3 regions of the Peribacillus sp. YIM B13472 genome follow, and region 3 is predicted to be linked to each of the others. Evidence: riboswitches for the same ligand, from Rfam matches in the RefSeq annotation. Region 3 holds a riboswitch; each other region holds the start of a gene.
The links. Region 3 has a riboswitch for preQ1 ahead of queC (7-cyano-7-deazaguanine synthase QueC). Riboswitches for the same ligand answer to the same signal wherever they lie in the genome.
Positions count from the first base shown of each region.

Region 1 (4,238 bases), on a different contig from region 3:
ATGTAATCCATTTCAATTTAGGTACAATTCTAAATAACTTGGTATTCAAATTAAGAGGTTAACGTACACACTGAAGTCTCAATTTTAGTTTATTATGGAAAAAGTAATTAAAAGTGAGGGAATTACTGTAAGAGGTTCTTTAATCGTGCATATGAAATTATTTAAATGGTAATAAAAAAGCAGGTATCTATTGCGATGCCTGCCTTTTTATGCTTTCCATTGTTTTTCAACTTGATGAAGCGCTTGTTGTAAAATTACTTCATGATCTGTATCCGGTTTAGTAAGGACGTTAGTTTGATAAGATTTTCCTTGAAAATCAACTGTTACTGTAACTTTTACCATTATGCATCTTTCCTTTCCTAATTCAGAATTAAATGAGGTGGTTGTACCTATTTCTTTAATACCCGTGGCAGAGGATTTTTCAAACATTTCAAAAGCAGTAAAACATAAGGAGTTAATATTCAAAATTATCTGATATTTTATAGGAAGTGTCAACACTTTTTTTTTTTGACCACTCTATTCCCCGGTAAAATAAAAAAACGACCTGGCTTGTACTCATGACAGCCAGGCCGTTTTTGTAAATGACCCAAATTCATATTTTAGTCAAGATAATGCCGATTAATGCTGCAAGTACGCCGGCAATTTGATAGTTTTTTAGTTTTTCCTTGAATAAATAACATCCAGCGAATACGACAACTAAACAGTTCAGGCTGACGACAGGGAAAATGATGCTTGCGATGCCGGTGTTCAACGCAAAGAAATAACATCCATAGCCTATAGTGCTTAAAAGGCCTACTAAGGAACCGATTTTGACTTCCTGTAGCTTGAGTTTTTCCTTTTTAAAGGCCAGAGCCGAAAGAAGATAAAGAGTTCCGCCTCCATACATTGATACCAGGATATCAAGGGAATTTAAATGAAGACGTGTTGATGTCGTCATAAGAATGCCGAGCACACCAAAAGATAAAATGGATAATAATGTGTGCATCATCCAAGGGACATATTGATGGTTACCTTTAGCATTAGGTGTATACTGAATGACTAATGTAGCGAGAAACATGCAGACGATTCCAGTCCACTGCAAAGTAGAAATATGTTCGTGAAAAATTAAAGCTGCACAGAGAATGGGGAATATTGCATTCGCTGCGATTAATGGGGATGTCAAGCTTGCCGGCCCTTTTTCAAAGGCGCTTGCCATCTGGATATTACCATTAGCGTTCAGTACCCCAATGGCTCCACCAAGCATGATGGACAGCCAGTTCAACTGTAAACCATCCACAAATACTCCATAAAATATGGCCAAAATAAAAGCTGAAAAATAAAAGAAAAATTGGATATGTACTTTTGAGTAACCTTTTCCGCTACTCCATTTAAAAATGCTGTTATTGATTCCGAAACATAAACTTGTGATGAGGGCTGCAAAAATCCACATTGACGTAATCTCTTCCTTCATGTAGGATAAACTTCTTCTACATTTTAAGCTGAATGCATGCAGGAATCAAACCAAGTTTAAAAAGTATGATTGACAGATTAGATATTTTTTTCTATATTTACTATGACAATTTTAAAATATTTCCCGATAAACGGGAGAGGTTCATAGCATCACCCTCTTAAAAAAACTATGGCTTTGATATTTTTCGCGAATCAACCATATCTTTGAGGAGATATGGTTTTTGTTATATAGAGGCCCATTTTATGAATCTCCCTGAAACGTGGGATTAGGAGGACTTTTAATGTCTGGAAGAAAAGAAGAAGAATTAAAAAAAGATATCACACTGCTTGGAAATCAAGGAACAAAATATACATTCGACTATGCGCCTGAAATCCTTGAGTCATTCGATAACAAGCATCCGAACCGGGATTATTTCGTCAAATTCAATTGCCCGGAATTCACTAGCTTATGTCCGATAACGGGCCAGCCTGACTTTGCGACCATTTACATCAGCTATATTCCAAGTGTGAAAATGGTGGAAAGCAAGTCTTTGAAACTTTATTTATTCAGCTTCCGCAATCACGGTGATTTCCATGAAGACTGCATGAACATCATCATGAATGATTTAATCGAATTGATGGACCCTAAATATATTGAAGTCTGGGGCAAGTTTACACCTAGGGGCGGAATTTCCATCGACCCTTACACGAATTATGGGAAACCAGGTACGAAGTATGAGGAAATGGCGGATTACCGCTTGATGAACCATGACTTATACCCGGAAACCGTGGATAATCGCTAAAGAATAGGAGAGACAATGGGCAAATGCCCGTTGTCTTTTTTAGTTTTTTAGCCATTCTCGATCAGTGGTCTTATTGTTTTGTACTCTTAAAAAATACAAATGTCCTTCAGTAACGGAATTCCCGCTTGATTGTTTCGAGAAAAAGCGTAATAATAGGGAGAGTTAATTTTGACAGAATATTTACGAAAATAGGGGATGTCGAGATGAAAGTTGCGAAGTTTGGTGGAAGTTCACTTGCATCAGGTGAACAGTTGAGAAAGGTATTCGAAATTGTTGTTTCTGATCCAGAGAGGAAGATTGTAGTCGTTTCGGCTCCAGGGAAACGCAATTCCGATGATATAAAGGTGACGGATTTATTGATTGAAGCTGCGGAACAGCAGCTGCGCGGGGATAACGGAGAGCATTTGATAGAAGATGTCGTATCCCGCTATGCGAGTATTGCTGAAGAACTGGATATATCCGAGAGTGTCGTCACTGGGATCCACGAAAATTTAATGGCACTGTTGCATGCAGACCAAACTAACCCGAAACGCTATTTGGATACCTTGAAGGCCAGTGGCGAGGATAATAATGCGAAGCTGGTCGCAGGTTATTTCCAAAGCCTTGGAGTAGAGGCGCAGTATATAAATCCGAAGAAGGCTGGCTTGATCGTAACGGATGAAGGTGGATTTACCAAGGTGCTGCCAGAGTCTTATGATCGGTTATATGCTCTGCGTGATGAGCCTGGAATCGTAGTATTCCCAGGGTTCTTCGGTTATACGTTAGATGGTGATGTTTTAACTTTCTCAAGAAGCGGTTCCGATATTACGGGTTCGATTCTTGCGAATGGGGTCAAAGCTGATTTGTATGAGAACTTTACGGACGTGGATGCCGTTTATGCGGTGAATCCAAATGTGGTTTCCAATCCCAAGGGAATCCGGGAATTAACTTATCGTGAAATGCGTGAGCTTTCTTATGCAGGTTTCTCGGTATTTCATGATGAGGCGCTGATTCCAGCATTCCGTGCGGGAATACCTGTCCATATCCAGAATACGAACAATCCGGCGGCACAAGGGACCCGCATTGTGAGTACACGGGATAATACGAACGGGCCGGTCATTGGTATTGCAAGTGATAAAGGGTTTTGCAGCATTTACATTAGCAAATATTTGATGAACAGGGAAGTTGGTTTTGGCCGGAAACTGCTGCACATCCTCGAAGATTATGGAGTTTCATATGAGCATATTCCATCAGGCATCGATGATGTGACGCTAATTCTAAGGCAGGACCAGATGAAGGGTGAAGCCGAGAAGAAAATCATTTCACGAATCAAGAAAGAGCTTCATGCTGATGAAGTGAATGTGGAGCATGATCTTGCCTTGATCATGGTTGTAGGGGAAGGAATGCGCCATAATGTCGGTACAACGGCAAGAGCGTCAAAAGCCTTGGCCGAAGCAAAGGTGAATATTGAGATGATCAACCAAGGCTCTTCGGAGGTAAGCATGATGTTCGGTGTGAAAGGACACAATGAAGAGACGGCAATTCAGGCATTATATCACGAGTTCTTTTGAGTATGAAAGTTTAGGGACCTCCTTTTAGAAAGGGGGTTTTTTGATTAATCTTTTAGTCACTATACATACGCTGGATTTTTCATCTGGTTCTTTATGATAGTGGCAATGACCGTGTGGGGATAATCATTCCAAGCTAACAGACGCGCTGTAGGGTTCAGCGCGTCTGTTTTAATTTAATACCCATTTGTCAAGTGGCTAAAGCAATTGGAGGAGAACGGAGTTGACGCTCTTGAAACGGATAAAAAGGGGCGTCCAACCTCTGGCAGCATCAAGTTTACGAGCCAAATGATTCACTGGCACCAATTGATTTAAAGTAATCACTTCGTTGATCTTGCTGAATAGCATCATGTTTAGAAAGCATCCTTATCACTTCAAGTTTAATACTTCTATATAATACAAAAAAAGAATGTAGGAATAAGTTCTATCTATATGTTAAAACAAAATTGATCGGAGTGTA
Region 1 covers NZ_JBHZPG010000009.1:168,476-172,713, reverse strand. Annotated here, with positions in the region: gene ACFX4I_RS10080 (BA3454 family stress response protein) at 208-342, opposite strand; gene ACFX4I_RS10075 (EamA family transporter) at 593-1,450, opposite strand; PreQ1 riboswitch class I at 1,581-1,626, shown strand; gene queF (preQ(1) synthase) at 1,731-2,231, shown strand; gene ACFX4I_RS10065 (aspartate kinase) at 2,435-3,781, shown strand.
Region 1: linked by a shared signal. The riboswitch ahead of queF (preQ(1) synthase) and the one ahead of queC (7-cyano-7-deazaguanine synthase QueC) in region 3 are both predicted to bind preQ1.

Region 2 (4,238 bases), on a different contig from region 3:
AGGGGAACTTTGATGGTATCAAAGGTCTTGTGATTGCCATCGGGAAGAGGGACGATTTCCTCACACCTTGTGATTTCCCCTTTTACCCACGTTTCTTCATCGGAAACTTCACAGTAGATCAACGACTCTTTATAAAATTCGGAGTATTCTGCGAGTTCGCTGTCTCTTTTTCCCTTATAGTCTACATGCTCCAATTGAAATAATTGCAGGCCGAAGGTATTGGATTCAAGCCATCGGCCATCACCATCTTTGAAGTTAACGAAATCCACCATTGAATTGATGAGTGTACGCCGACGTTGTTCCGCTTCTTTTAATTGCTTGAATTCTTCCCTTTTAGCTAAATAAAGATATAAAACCAAACCTATTGATAAAAGGAAAACAAATCCTTCCGCTCTTTGAAGTTGAATGAAGACCTCTTTGTTTTGGATATTTGTAGTTAAAAAATAGTCGAACACGACTAGTGTAAGAATCCCGGATAGGATATATATTGCTAAGATGGAGCGTTTGGACATGGAGATTCTCCCTGATTTTAAGACATTTCTAAGGTAAAATTACATACACATTTTAACAAACTATCGGAAAAAAATATATGCAGAATTCTAAATAAAAAAACAGGGGCCAATGTGTTCACCTGTTTTTTCTGACGAAGGTTAGTTTCTTTTTCTTTTTTGCACGCTTATAGATAATGAAAAATAGTAAGAAGAGGAGTGCGAGTGCTGCTAGCGTATATTGGTTCATTTCAACAGATAGCAGTCCATATGGAATGAGCGAAAGGAAGAAAAAGTATATAAGGTTGCCAAGTGCCGTCGCTAATAAAAAATCCTTGAAAGTGACGGTGCTGACTCCAGCTACCAAGTTAATTAAGCTTGTTGGGATCAGAGGGAAAATCCTGCCTGTAAAAACGTACATGAAGCCATGCTCCACAACAGATTCTTGCCACTTTTCGCCAATCCTCTTTAAGAGAAGCTCCTGAAACCAGTTTCTTGCTGCATAAAAAATGAAACCTGAGGCAACAACACTTGTAAACCAACTCCATAGATATCCATATATGAATCCGAATATCGTGACATTGATAGTCAGGAGCAAAATTAAGGGAATGATTGTAAAAGAGTTTTGTACAAACATCAAAACGAATGTCACAATAAATGTAAGCAAAAGGTTTTCCTTCAAGATGCCAATAACAGAATCCAAATCACTTTTCCAAACCAAAGTGAATAACTCTGCATTAGAAAAAATAAATATTGCAATTACCAATAGACCGATTATGGTCAGGACTTTTTTCAAAGGGCCACCACCATTCTTACTAGTAGTTTATCATTTTCGAGTTCATTGGTGAAAAAAAAGAGCTGCCGCATCATGCAGACAGCTCTTTTCCATTATAGTGGGTTCGCGACGCGAAGTTTCCATTAAAGCCACTTTTCAAACTGAATTCTTTTGTTCATTCCATAAATGATTGGCGCTCCAATCAAGAGGACAACGAATTCACCGACAGCAGTGGTCATCCAGCTTAACCAGAATGGGAAGCCCAGGGCAAGGTTCAGTTCGATTGCAATTAAAAACATTGTGAACGTGAAAAAGATAATCGTTGCGATCATCCGTCCTTTAATGCCTTTTATGAACCGAGAAACAAAAATGACAAGCAATAAGGCGAGCAGAGATTGCCCCACCCCGAAAATCAAGTCATATGGCACCATCGGCGAAAAGAGCAGATTCGATATGAAGACTCCGCCGACGATACCGTAGATATACTTTTTATTGAATACAATCAGATGATTCAATATTTCCGGTACACGAAATTGGAACATCTGAAATGATATTGGTTGGAACACCAATGAGACCGCCACATACAAGGCAGCCAATAACCCGCTTATCACGAGTGTACGAACATTCATTTTACTCTCTCCCTAGTTTTTTATCGTGGGATGGTTACGAACCACGTTTAGGCGTTTGCCCGATGTTTAATAGTATCCCATGTAAGCTTGTTTCGTCAATTTGTAAAGAATGGTTTTAATTTATGAGTTTTCAAGCAGGGGAAGTAGCTCAATTGGATTTTGATTTATTGCAATGAAGGATGATATTATTTCAATATATACTTCAAAGGAGTGAATATAGTATGTCGATCGAGAGTGTCAAAAGCCATTTTAAACAATGGGATCGGGAAGGCGATGTAATGGAGTTCGAAACATCGAGTGCTACGGTGATTGAAGCAGCGGAAACCATCGGTGTTATCCCAGCGCGGATTGCTAAGACTCTTTCCTTTAAGGGGGAAGGTGAAAAAGCCATTTTGGTTGTTGCTGCAGGGGACGCGAAAGTGGATAATAAGAAATTTCGTCAGACGTTCGGTTTCAAGGCACGAATGCTTTCACCTGAAGAAGTGCTTGCACAGACTGGCCATGCCATCGGAGGAGTTTGCCCGTTTGGTCTGGCAAATGCTCTAGCTGTTTTTCTTGATGTATCGATGAAACGCTTTGAGTCATTGTTCCCGGCATGCGGCAGTGCGAACTCTGCAATAGAACTTAAACTCGCTGAGTTGTTTGAATATTCAGGCGCGAAGAATTGGGTGGATGTTTGCAAAGGTTGGGAAGAGAAGGGGAATGAGGAAACGGCGGTAGGCAATGCAGTTGATGGCCTTTGATGGTTTCAAAAATTCACATGAATGGAATTGAGTCCGCTATGGTGGACTTTATTTTAGTGGCGGCCGCATACATTTTCTATGATTTAAGCGGAAAATCGGGCAGAAAGTGTTCCTGAGCGGAGGTTGAAAGATGTTAAATGAAAGCAAAAGAAAAAGCAATAACAGCTATCTTAGTCTTAAAACTCTTTATGAAGAGAATATAACGGTTAAGAGCATTGCCCAGGAGCTTGAGTTTTGCCATAAAAACGATCTGGCGGTGGATATTCAGAAAGCATTGGAAAAAAAGAATTTTGATATATTGGCAGTGCAAGATCAGGGGGAAATCATCGGGTATATCGAAAGGGAAGAACTCGGTGAAGGAAGCATCTCTGAATAATAGAAGTGATTCGATCTCAAGGGATAATAGACGTTCCTTTTCCCGGAAGTCCGGTAACCGTTTAACTTCCACCTGAATCGGCTGCTTTTCTTTCAAGGCCGATGAGAATTCCTGAAAAGGGTGTAACAGGTTTTTGGGATCCATTTCAAGATCGCAGTGACCATTAGGGCAGATGTGAAGCAAGGCAGGTTCTTCCTCATACAATATGACAAAATGACTGTCATCGAAGGTAATGAGCTGCTTAAGTTTTTCAATAACATTTCGGAGAATCTCTTGGATGTCGATGTCCATATTCATATTTTTTGTGATGTCATTCATGATTTCAAGCTGCATATTCTTCTTCTTCAGCTGATCCACGGTTTTCTTAAGTTCCGTGTAATACGTTTTTTTTGAAGATTTAACGCCTGTCATTAAATCTATCAATTCATGTTTGTTCATGCTTTTCACCTCTTATAGGGCTGTAAGAAGCAGCTGATTAATCTGTTCTAATGACATATCACGGGGGTTTGTGATCATGCAGGCATCCTCAAGAGCGGTCATCCCTATGGGATCTATCATTTCTTTCGTAATGCCGACATCACTTAAACTCTTGGGAGCCCCTATATCCCGGGATAATTCCCTTACGAAGTGAATGGCAGCCATTCCTGCTTGCTGCTCCGTCAATGCCCGTGTATCGATGCCCATGATGTCTGCAATCTCGCTGAATCGTCTTGGTGAGGCAATTCGATTGAAATCCATGACATGGGGAAGGAGTATCGCATTGATTTCACCATGCGGAAGGAGGTACTTGCCGCCTATGGCATGTGAAATGGCATGGGCAGCTCCCAAAATGGCATTGGAAAAAGCCAGTCCAGCCTGCAGGCTCGCCATCGCCATCGCCTTTTTTGCTTCCTCATTATGCCTGGATGCAACAGAGGGGCGTAAGTGGCGGGAAACGATGGAAAGCGCGTTTTTAGCTTGTACATCGGTCAAAGGTGTCGCAGCGATTGAAACATAGGATTCAATGGCGTGGGTTAACACATCCATTCCGGTAGCTGCGGTCAAATCCGGTCCCAAGGTGGTTAAGGTGGCAGGATCGACTATTGCAATATCGGGGACGAGTGATTTTGAAATGATCGTCATTTTTTTCTCGCGGAATGAATCGACGATCACCGAAAACTGGGATACTTCCGAACCCGATCCTGCAGTGGTCATGATCATCACCATGGGAGGGAGGGGAGAGTGGAC
Region 2 covers NZ_JBHZPG010000016.1:52,282-56,519, reverse strand. Annotated here, with positions in the region: gene ACFX4I_RS14070 (PAS domain S-box protein) at 1-512, opposite strand, end outside; gene ACFX4I_RS14065 (TVP38/TMEM64 family protein) at 628-1,284, opposite strand; gene ACFX4I_RS14060 (QueT transporter family protein) at 1,407-1,892, opposite strand; PreQ1 riboswitch class I at 1,899-1,943, opposite strand; gene ACFX4I_RS14055 (YbaK/EbsC family protein) at 2,114-2,635, shown strand; gene ACFX4I_RS14050 (hypothetical protein) at 2,769-3,449, opposite strand; gene ACFX4I_RS14045 (iron-containing alcohol dehydrogenase) at 3,462-4,238, opposite strand, start outside.
Region 2: linked by a shared signal. The riboswitch ahead of ACFX4I_RS14060 (QueT transporter family protein) and the one ahead of queC (7-cyano-7-deazaguanine synthase QueC) in region 3 are both predicted to bind preQ1.

Region 3 (4,238 bases):
GATTTTTCTTTCTCTTCACGGATTCATCACTTTTTATATTAATTCTGAACTATCTTATGAAGATGTAAAAGGCTTAGCTTATTTTCATGTAAAAAATATCATCAGAAACATCATATAATTTTTTCGAACATTATTGACCATTGGTCAAACAAACTTTTTTGGGAGGGTTAAAATGGTAAAGAAATTCCTACATATTGAAGGACCCATGGTTCTTTTAGCGGTGATTTACATCTATTCATTCTATGAATTCAGCTGGTGGATTTTCCTGTTATTGATTTTGTCTCCTGATGTTTCCATGCTGGCCTATCTGGTCAATGATCGAATTGGAGCAAAGGTTTATAACCTATTTCACACTTATACCCTGTCCATCTTCATGTTATTGCTTGCCATTTTTCTAAAGTCGGATGCATTGTTGATGATTGGTTTAATTTGGACTGCGCATATTGGAATGGATCGCTTATTTGGGTATGGCCTTAAATACACATCTTCCTTCAAAGCTACACACATTCAAAGGCTGTAATAAACTTAAAAGGCAGTGTGAATACGCCATCACACTGCCTTTTGTCACGTTTCTTTATACACCCCGCTTGTTTCCCCATATATAGGTATGCAGCTGGGGCAGCACTTTCACATCATTCAATTCATCATCTGCTATCACTTTATCTATTAACTCTTCGTACTTCTTCAAAAGACCGCTGATCAATTGACGATCATCAGCCGTCCTGCTATCGTCATTGCCGACCTGCAAATAAAAAGGAATATCCGGGTAACGCCCATGTACATGTTTGGCATATTGATAATCTTCCTCGTTAAAGACGACAATTTTCAATGAAACATGGTTTTCAGGATTTCGATTGGCAAGGTTCGAGATGATTTGGTCGAGCACCGTAAAGTCCGTGTTCATTCTAGAGCTCGGCGGCTTAGGTGAAATCGTCAGTTCATCAATATCGAGAAACCAATCCTGCCATCGGCTCCCTTGTGTTTCGACACCTATCTTCATTTTATTTTCATGTAAGATCGCTATCAAGCCGTTTAAGTTCTTCAGCAGAGCCGGGTTTCCGCCTGATATCGTCACGAAGGAAAAACCGGAACCCCCAATTCGCTTCAGCTCATCCCATATTTCTTCAGCAGTCATTTGGACGGTATCTTCCTTACCGGTGCCATCCCAAGTAAATGCGGAATCACACCAGGCACATGAATAATCGCAGCCGGCCGTCCGAACGAACATGGTTTTTTGACCAATGACCATTCCCTCACCTTGGATGGTCGGTCCGAAGATTTCCATAACCGGGAGTTTACTCACTTTCCATCCACTCCCGTCTGGCTTCGGCATAGCTTGTCGGCGTTTCGTATAGTCGAACAAATTCGACTCTAGCACCCTCATATTCTTTTAATGAAAGGGCTTCGGCCATTTTTTCATAAATCCAGACAACCATATTTTCAGCTGTTGTATTCATGAGCGGCAGGGTTTCATTCAAATAACGATGATCCAGGTGGATTTCAATTTCATTTTTCCATATATCCTTGATGTCACCGAAATCTATCATCAAACCGCGTGAATCCGTATACCCGCTCAATCCGAAAATGACCTTATATGTGTGGCCGTGCAGGTTCTTGCATTTTCCTTCATAGTCATGCAGATGGTGCGCCGCGTCAAAGGTGAATTCCTTACTCACGAGAACCCTCTTGTTTGTATACTTCAATTGGCTGCGCTGAATATCTTCATCTATTTTTTGGAGTTTATCCACTATAGTAAAACCGTACATCATGAAAGCACCTTCCGTCTGCTTACATAGTCATCCAGTCCTTTTTTCCGCAGATTACATGCCGGACAATCTCCACAGCCGTCGGAGATGATTCCGTTATAGCAAGTCAGGGTCTTTTCGCGGACAAAGTCGAATGCGCCAAGCTGATCCGCAAGCTCCCATGTTTCCTCTTTATTAAGCCACATTAGCGGCGTATCAATTACGAATGACTGGTCCATCGACAAGTTCAAGGTCACATTCAACGATTTAATGAATACATCGCGGCAGTCAGGATATCCGCTGAAATCCGTTTCACAGACACCGGTGACAATATGTTTAGCGCCAATCTGACTCGCCAGCACTCCGGCAAACGAAAGGAACAGCAAATTCCTCCCTGGTACGAACGTCGACGGCAATTCCCCTTCTTCTCCGTCCGCCACTGCAATATCACTTCTTGTCAGTGCATTCGGTGCCAGCTGGTTCAGCAGCGACATGTCAAGGATATGATGGTTCACGCCCAATTCCTTGGCAATGTTTTGAGCGCATTCGATTTCCAAGCTATGCCGCTGATTATAATCGAACGTCACCGCTTCCACTTCCTCAAATCTCTCCAATGCCCAGAACAGGCACGTCGTACTGTCCTGACCTCCGCTAAACACTACCACTGCCTTTTCTTTCTTCTTCATTTCTATAAAACTCCTTTTTACGGAAAAAAACAGCACCCTAAGAATAGAGCACTGTTTCTCCTTAGTTTTTTTGAGAGGGTAGCTAGAACCTCTTCCGCCATAACGCGGAATATTATATTTTTCCAAGTCAATAGTAACTTGAAAACGAGAAGAAATCAAGATGTTTGGATTATGGAAAATCACACCTAACGGAAAACTTGGTTATATTCTCATCTGCTTAAATAACCCATTATCCGTCCGATAAAATAGTGTGAATAAAATATCGATAAAGGGGTCCATTAATTTGAAAAGCATTAAAGGAAAGGTATTGGCGGCATTTTCACTCATCATATCTTTATGTGTCATCTTAGGAGCATTCAACATTTACAGCAGCAACAAGTCACTGGTATATTCCCAGGATATCATCGAAAAGGAACTTCCGCTTCTTATCCAAGATGAAAAGTTGCTATATAATCTAGCACAAAGAACTGCATTCGCCCGAGCCTATATTCTATATGGTGACGAGATTTATAAAGAAAGGTTCTTACAATATACCGAAGACAGCAAGGTCATCCAGGAGGACCTCCTCGCTTTAAGCGATTCTGATATTGTGAAGGAATTGATCGAGAAAAGCGTGGATTGGAGGACGATGATTGTAGACCGGGTATTTCCACAATATGAAAAGGGAAATGAAGAACGCGCGAAAGAGATACTCAAAAATGAAGTGGCGCCAAACAGCAATGAAGTAATGGAGGGTTTCAAGGAGCTTGCTTCGGAACGCGAGGAATTGATTGTCGCTTCAGGCGAAACCGTCATCGCAAGCGGGAAATCGGTTAAGACGACAAGTATCATCATATCCATTGCGGCAGTCCTTATCGGCCTTCTGCTGGCGCTTGTGACTGCCAATCTCATTACCACCCCCCTTCTCAAAATCAGGGACAGGATGAAATTGGTGGCTGACGGAGAGCTGAATCATGAGCCTCTGGAGCAAAAGTCATATGATGAAATGGGCGAATTAACGGTATCTGCCAACCAAATGCAGAAAAACCTTCGTGATACGATTGAAAAAATGCTCGTTGTGTCGAATCCGTTTCCAACCAAAGTGAGGATCTGACTCAAGCAGCAAATGAAGTGCAGCAGGGCAGCAAACAAATAGCGACTACGATGTATGAACTTTCGGAAGGTTCGGAGTCACAAGCCAACCGGGCAGCTGAAATGGTTCGCATGATGGATGATTTCACCGGCAGGATCGAGTTGGCCCGCCTAGAAAGTTCAACCGAAATCCTTTCCTTGACCAAGGAGGGCACCACTTTAATGCGCAGTTCGGTCCAACAAATGCAATGTATTGATGGGATTGTAAAAAATGCCGTAGAGCAAGTGAAAGGGCTTGATTCTCAATCGCAGCAAATTTCGCAGCTTGTGCAGGTCATCAAGGATATATCCAATCAAACCAATCTATTGGCGCTGAATGCAGCCATAGAAGCCGCTCGTGCTGGTGAACATGGCAAGGGCTTTGCCGTCGTCGCCAATGAAGTGCGGAAACTCGCTGAAGAGGTCGCACACTCCGTTGGGGATATCACCAATATTGTCTCCGCCATTCAAACGGATTCAAAAACAGTCGTCCACTCCCTGGAAGAGGGTTATACACAAGTGGATGAAGGCACGAAACAGATCACGCTCACAGGCCAATCCTTTGAAACAATCAATCACTCTGTCGGGAATATGGAAATGAAAATACAGCATATTACAGACGAATTGAACTATATCTCCACAAATAGCCAAAGGATCAATCAGGCTATCGAAGATATCGCAGCCGTTTCTGAAGAGT
Region 3 covers NZ_JBHZPG010000052.1:4,703-8,940, forward strand. Annotated here, with positions in the region: gene ACFX4I_RS24790 (TetR/AcrR family transcriptional regulator) at 1-118, shown strand, start outside; gene ACFX4I_RS24795 (DUF4260 domain-containing protein) at 173-520, shown strand; gene queE (7-carboxy-7-deazaguanine synthase QueE) at 575-1,303, opposite strand; gene queD (6-carboxytetrahydropterin synthase QueD) at 1,296-1,766, opposite strand; gene queC (7-cyano-7-deazaguanine synthase QueC) at 1,766-2,431, opposite strand; PreQ1 riboswitch class I at 2,487-2,529, opposite strand; gene ACFX4I_RS24815 (HAMP domain-containing protein) at 2,715-3,524, shown strand; gene ACFX4I_RS24820 (methyl-accepting chemotaxis protein) at 3,542-4,238, shown strand, end outside.